One region of the Marinobacter sp. BSs20148 genome, then DNA from elsewhere that is predicted to be linked to it. Evidence: predicted binding sites of a transcription regulator. Region 1 holds the regulator's gene; each other region holds the start of a gene.
What was found. The regulator LexA, encoded in region 1, represses DNA repair genes until DNA is damaged. The targets are predictions, from matches to a motif close to CTGTNTNNNNANACAG.
Positions count from the first base shown of each region.

Region 2: a site for LexA is predicted at 936-951, ahead of recA (recombinase RecA). Genes of this name have one in related genera too.
Region 3: a site for LexA is predicted at 1,166-1,181, ahead of recN (DNA repair protein RecN). Genes of this name have one in related genera too.

Region 1 is NC_018268.1:1,054,989-1,057,257, forward strand. Features, by position in the region: gene MRBBS_RS04680 (amidoligase family protein) at 1-313, opposite strand, end outside; gene lexA (transcriptional repressor LexA) at 516-1,124, shown strand; gene MRBBS_RS04690 (cell division inhibitor SulA) at 1,167-1,631, shown strand; gene MRBBS_RS04695 (hypothetical protein) at 1,674-1,946, opposite strand; gene MRBBS_RS04700 (DUF6586 family protein) at 1,995-2,269, opposite strand, start outside.
Region 2 is NC_018268.1:2,704,616-2,706,884, reverse strand. Features, by position in the region: gene mutS (DNA mismatch repair protein MutS) at 1-277, opposite strand, end outside; gene MRBBS_RS12270 (nicotinamide-nucleotide amidohydrolase family protein) at 369-872, shown strand; gene recA (recombinase RecA) at 1,060-2,175, shown strand; gene MRBBS_RS12260 (flavodoxin family protein) at 2,241-2,269, shown strand, end outside.
Region 3 is NC_018268.1:3,516,510-3,518,778, forward strand. Features, by position in the region: gene dnaK (molecular chaperone DnaK) at 1-278, opposite strand, end outside; gene grpE (nucleotide exchange factor GrpE) at 370-978, opposite strand; gene recN (DNA repair protein RecN) at 1,229-2,269, shown strand, end outside.

The DNA of each region.
Region 1 (2,269 bases):
CGGCCGCGGCGTCGATTACGTCCATAGCCTGCCCACCAAACTCGTGCAGGCTTTCCGGCACGTCGGCTCCGGTCAGGTCCAGCTCTTTAATGAGATCAGAATCCAGTTCGATCACGAACTCGCCCAGTGCCGTGTCTATTGCGGTTACGTAGCGCGACCGCGTTTGCGGCGGGCCGTTCAGCAGATTGGCGACTTCGTGCACCAGCGCTTTATAGCTTAAACCCGAAAGCTCGATTTCTACACCAACCCGGCGCTCTGCTCCGCTGGCAGTGTGGGTTACTGAGGGTGCTTTGCAGACGTTCTTTTGCGTCATTATTACATCCTTAAATCAGTTTTCAGCGCTGCAAGCGCGGCCTGTAACGACAGAATCACCATAGCATATCAGGTGCCTAAGTCTGGTAATCGAGCAAGTGGGGAAAATGCCATAAACAGGGTTTACACTGGATAAAACACTGTATATAGTCAAACCACTGTATAAACAAACAGGGTATTTTATGACGCAGCGGACCCCGAATATGAAACTCACTGCCAGGCAGTCCCAAGTGCTGGATATTGTCCGCCGCTACCTGGATGAAACCGGGTATCCGCCCACCCGCGCCGAAATTGCAGCTGAGCTGGGTTTTCGCTCCGCCAATGCGGCAGAAGAGCATTTGCGGGCTTTGGCACGCAAAGGCGCTATTGAAATGGTGCCCGGCGCCAGCCGTGGTATTCGCCTGCCAGAAAGCGAGCAGGATCTGGGTTTGCCGGTGATTGGCCAAGTGGCAGCCGGTAGCCCGATTTTGGCTCAGGAACACGTGGAAGACCACTGCACGTTAAAGCCCGGTTTTTTTTCGCCGGCGGCGGATTACCTGCTGCGAGTGCGTGGTATGAGCATGAAGAATATCGGCATTCTAGACGGTGACTTGCTGGCAGTGCACAGCACTCAGGACGTGCACAACGGCCAGATTGTGGTGGCCAGGGTAGGTGATGAAGTGACCGTGAAGCGCTTTCGTAAAGAAGGTAACAAAGTGTATCTGGTGGCGGAAAACGACGACTTCGCACCGATTGAAGTGGATCTGACCGAGCAGGAACTGTTCATTGAAGGGTTGGGCGTTGGCGTTATCCGCCGCTCAGACCTGCACTGATCCGTAGCGATAGTAAACCGACACAAAGAAGGGCAGGGAATCATGGAACAACTGAGCTTTAACGGCAATCTTGCATATCAGCAACAGATCGCAGCGCGAGTGGCAGAGCAGGCGCGGCCTCTGCGAGTTCAACCCCTGCCAGCCCCGGTGTCGGTTGGTAACGTCACTGAAATTATCTTGCCCCAAGGCCAGGTGGAAAATTTTCAGCTGTTACTGCCAATGCTGACCCAGCTGAACCAGGAAAAGCGCTGGCTGGCATGGATTGACCCACCTCAAGAGCTGGTCAGCAAATGGCAAAAAATGCACGGCATTATTGCGGGTGAGCTGCTGGTTTTGCGTTCCAGCGCCGAGCATCCGGCGCTCAAGTTGGCGGAGCGGGCGCTCAGCGTGGGCACATGTCATGCGGTGGTGTTGTGGACTGAAAAACTGAACAAAGCGTGTTTCGAGGCACTTCAGGCGGCATCCGCCGCGGGCAATAGCCACGGCGTCGTTTTGCGTCAGCGTTAGTAAAGAGTAGTGCGCCAGCGCTACCAGATTTCTACGTTAGCATTAGTGCAGCGTCGGGCTGTGGGGCGCATCAAACCACTCAGCGTCGCTGCCGCTGTCGGTGCTATCCTCGTCCAAGTCCTGGGCGCTATCGCCCGCTGCGTCAATGCCTGCCGCAATCATGGCTTTGGCCACTTGCATCTGGCGGTCGTCCATCATGTCTTTGGCTTCTTCGGAAAAACTGATACGCACCAATGGCGCGCCGTCGTCGTCAACGCGGCGCAAAGCGTAGTCGCCATTGCTGAGTTGAATAATTTCAAAAAACGATGGTGACATGATCCAAACCTTTATGTTCGCCAACGGGAAAGTGTACGCGGGGATGTTTTACCACTCGCTGTGTCTTGCTTCCACATCGGCTGAAAATTGCTTTATTGCGCTTAGGCTGGCTTGAACCGATGACAGCGAGCGGTCTGCGCCAACGGCTGCAGTGATGGCAATAATGTTGTCGTTGCTGATGGTTTTTTTTGCCGCAGGTGGCCGGTTCTGTGCGTCTCCAAGTTGCTCCAAGTGGTTCCACCAACTGTCAGCGCTGGCTTGTAATGCCAGAAGTTGCTGAACTTCCGACGCATCGGCTCCGATCAGCTTGCCCAGTTGGTCAA
Region 2 (2,269 bases), 1.6 Mb from region 1:
TTGCAATAGATTGACCTGCGCGCACCAGGCGGGCAATGTAACCCTCAGCCGCATGGTACGGAATGCCCGCCATGGGAATTGGATTGCCCCCCGATTGGCCGCGGGCGGTCAGGGTGATATCCATCAGTTCCGAGGCTTTTTTGGCGTCGTCATAAAACAGCTCGTAAAAATCCCCCATGCGGTAGAACACCAGCTCGTTGGGATGCTGGCCCTTTATTTTCAGGTATTGCTGCATCATGGGCGTGATTTTTGGACTTTCGGTGTGCGCTGCTGGCATGGGACATCCGCGATGGCTGTTTTGAGGAACGGGCGGTGGATTGTAGAAAATTACACCGCAGGATGAAACGTTGATTATCAATGAGGTCACCATGCCCGAGATCACTGATGAAGACATCCGCCAGCAGGCGGTAGAACTGGGCAGTGTATTAACCCGCGCCGGCGCCATGCTGGTGACTGCAGAAAGCTGCACCGGCGGCTGGGTGGCAAAGGCCATGACCGACCAAGCTGGATCTTCGGCTTATGTCACGGGTGGGCTGGTTACCTACAGCAACCACGCTAAACACGCGTTGCTGGGTGTCAGTGAGCAGACGCTGGCGGAACACGGCGCGGTGAGCGAGCCGGTGGTGCGGCAGATGGTCGCCGGAGCGCTGCGAGCGTCGGGTGCAAGCGTCGCCATTTCAATAAGCGGCGTTGCCGGACCGGGCGGTGGCAGCGACGCCAAGCCGGTAGGAGCGGTGTGGTTCGCCTGGGGCAGCGCTGAAAATATCAGCACCGGTTTGAAGCATTTTGACGGCGATCGCGACCAGGTGCGGCGCCAGGCTGTGATCTTTGCGATTGAAAGTGTGCGCCGTTTCTTATCGAGTGATATCTGACCCGCAATGGTTAAAAAATCCCCCACACAAGGGTTGGTCTGCTTTGTCTAATGTGGTTTAATGCTGGTTAAATATACAGTGATTTTCCGGGGCAACCAGTTCCCAAGTTTAGTTTGGCGCATCATATTACCGGCGCACCTTATCAGCCTATTATTCTAACGTACCATTTTGAAGAAGGTTCGTACCTATGGATGACAACCGCAAGAAAGCTTTATCCGCCGCTCTGACCCAGATTGAACGCCAGTTTGGTAAAGGCGCCATCATGAAGATGGGCGACCACCCCCGTGAGGCAATCCCGTCCGTCTCTACCGGTTCTCTTGGTCTGGACGTTGCTCTTGGCATTGGTGGCCTGCCTTATGGCCGGGTTTGTGAAATCTACGGCCCTGAAAGCTCTGGTAAAACTACGCTGACTTTGCAGGTTATTGCCGAAGCCCAGAAGCAGGGCAAGACGTGTGCTTTTGTTGATGCTGAGCACGCCCTTGATCCTCAATATGCTGAAAAGCTGGGCGTGAACGTTGATGAGTTGCTGGTTTCCCAGCCCGATACCGGTGAGCAGGCGTTAGAAATCTGCGACATGCTGGTGCGCTCCAACGCGGTGGATGTCATCATTGTGGACTCCGTTGCCGCATTGACGCCAAAAGCTGAAATTGAAGGCGAAATGGGTGACTCTCATGTTGGTCTTCAGGCCCGCCTGATGTCACAGGCTCTGCGCAAACTGAATGGCAACGTCAAGAATGCCAACGTCCTGCTGATTTTCATCAACCAGATCCGCATGAAAATAGGTGTGATGTTCGGCAGCCCCGAAACCACTACCGGCGGCAACGCGTTGAAATTCTATGCCTCTGTGCGTCTGGATATCCGTCGCATTGGCGCAGTGAAAGACGGCGACGAAGTCACCGGTAACGAAACCCGGGTGAAAGTGGTTAAAAACAAAGTGGCACCGCCGTTCCGCCAGGCCGAATTCCAGATTTTGTACGGCAAGGGCATTTACCGCATGGCCGAAGTGGTGGACATGGGTGTAAAGGAAGGCTTTGTAGATAAGGCTGGCGCCTGGTACGCCTACAACGGTGATAAAATTGGCCAAGGCAAAGCCAATGCTTGCAAATTTCTGGAAGAAAACCTGGAAATGGCGAAAGAAATTGAAACCAAAGTGCGCGACAAGCTGATGCCCAAACCAGAGAAAAAAGACGCGGCAAAAGATGCAGGGAAAGATGCGGGGAAAGACGCAGGAAAGAATGCAGGGAAAAATGCAGGAAAAGCTGCTGCAGTGGCGCCTGCAGAAGCTAGCGACGAACTACTGTAAGACTGTTAGCTTGCCAGCGCACTGTTGATGCAGTGCGCTGGCAAGCACTAAATGTGAGGCCGGCTATGCCAGGCTCTAAAAGGTCAGACTCTAA
Region 3 (2,269 bases), 1.6 Mb from region 1:
ATCTTGTAAGGCACCATTTTGATGTCTTTTTGCACAACATCGTCTTCAAACCGACGGCCGATCAAACGCTTGATCGCATAAAGGGTGTTATACGGGTTGGTAACAGCCTGACGCTTGGCAGACTGACCTACCAGAATTTCGTTGTCGTCGGTATAGGCGATGATCGATGGCGTAGTGCGATCACCTTCAGAATTTTCAATAACCCTGACCTTGCCACCGTCCATAACGGCGATGCAAGAGTTGGTTGTGCCTAAGTCAATACCGATAATTCTGCTCATTGAGTCACTCCAAATCTTTCTGAATGCTGGGGCCGGAGGATCACTCCGAACTGTTCTGGTTAAAAGCTATATTGGCGCTTTAAGCTATTTTTCAAGCCTGCTCATCAATTTTTGGTGCATCTTGGGGCTTGGCCACCATCACCATGGCTGGGCGCACAACCCTGCCATTCAACAAATAGCCTTTCTGCATAACCGCAACCACGCTGTTTGGCTCAGCGTTGGGCGCTGGCACCATAGACATCGCCTCATGGTATTGCGGATCAAACGGTTCGCCGACAGGATTCAGGCGCTCAACGTTAAACTTCTTGAGGCCAGACAGGAACATATCGAGGGTAAGCTCTACGCCTTGGCGAATGGACGCCACCAAGTCGCCAGAAGATTCATGGCCTTCGGTGCTTTCAACCGCTTTTTCCAGACTGTCTACCACCGGCAACAGTTCCTTAACGAACTTTTCTACCGCAAATTTGTGGGCTTTTTCGACGTCGTTCTCGGCGCGACGGCGTACGTTCTGCATTTCTGCATGCGAACGCAGCACCTGCTCTTGAAACTCCTGGACCTGCGCCTGCAGTGCTTCAAGGTCGGCGGATGGCGAGCTTTCTGGCTCTCCCTCGGCTGCTTCTACGTTTTCTTCTGCGGCTTTATCTACGGCTTGTTGCAGCTCATCTGCAAATTGCTCGTTGCGTTCTTCGTCAGTGCTCATGACTACTCCTGGTGAATAAAATACGGCCGGTATGACCACGGCCTACTCTTTATATCCGGATAACCGCCATAACGGCCGGAACAAAGTATTTGCAAGTCGATATGGGGCCCCGCGACGCAGTTTCAACCGATGCGCGATGCATTTTGCAACAAAGTTGACACCACAGAGTTTGCAACAACACAAAAGCCTGTATATATTTACAGTCACTGTATGAAAAAACAGTATCCAGACATCGAGCGGAGGTTTCGGCATGCTCACACAGCTAACGGTTTCCAATTACGCCATCGCGGAACGGGTGGAACTGCACTTCCATAAAGGCATGACCGCCCTTACCGGGGAAACCGGTGCCGGCAAATCAATTGTGCTGGACGCACTTGGCCTTGCCATGGGAGGACGCGCAGACGCCGGCGCTGTGCGTTATGGTGCGAAGCGGGCTGACATTACCGCCACCTTCGATATTTCAACTATTACGGCTGCGCGCAGCTGGCTGGAACAGCAAGAGCTGGACGATCATAACGACTGCATTTTACGCCGCGCCATCAGCCGCGACGGCCGATCCCGCGCCTACATCAACGGCCAACCCTGTCCGCTAAGCCACCTGAAAGAACTGGGTGGCCTGCTAATGGACATTCACAGCCAGCACCAACATCAATCCTTACTGCGCAAGGATACCCACCGCACCTTACTGGATGAATACGCCGGGGCCGATGAACTAGCAGGGCAAACCCGCCAAGCCTGGAGTAGGTGGAGTAAAACCCGTCAAAAAATGGTCGAGCGCCAAAACAACGCCGATGAAACTGAAGCCCGACTGCAACTGTTGCGCTATCAAGTAGAAGAGCTGGATCGCCTGGATCTGCAAGAGCTAGAGCAGCAGCAGCTGGAACAGCAACAACAGGAGTTAAGCCAAGCTGATACCATTTTGCACCATAGCAATCAGGCGGCTTTACTGTGTTCGGAAGACGACACCAGCGCTGCCGCACTGGTACGCCAGGTGCTTCAGCAACTTGGGCAGCTGCCAACGGAAATTCCAGCGCTGGCCGACACTCTGCAAATGCTGAGCGAAGCGCAGATACAAATCAGCGAAGCCGGCGACAATCTGCGCCGCTTTGTTGATGATTACGAAGCCGACCCGCAGCACCTTGCAGAAATAGAAGATCGCTTGAGTGCGATTTATCAGATGGCGCGCAAGCATCGCATCATGCCCGAACAATTGTTCGAGCTGCACCAGCGGCTGAACGGCGAGCTGGCTGATCTGGACGGCGGCGCAGACAGTCTGGAGCAGCTTCAGGCC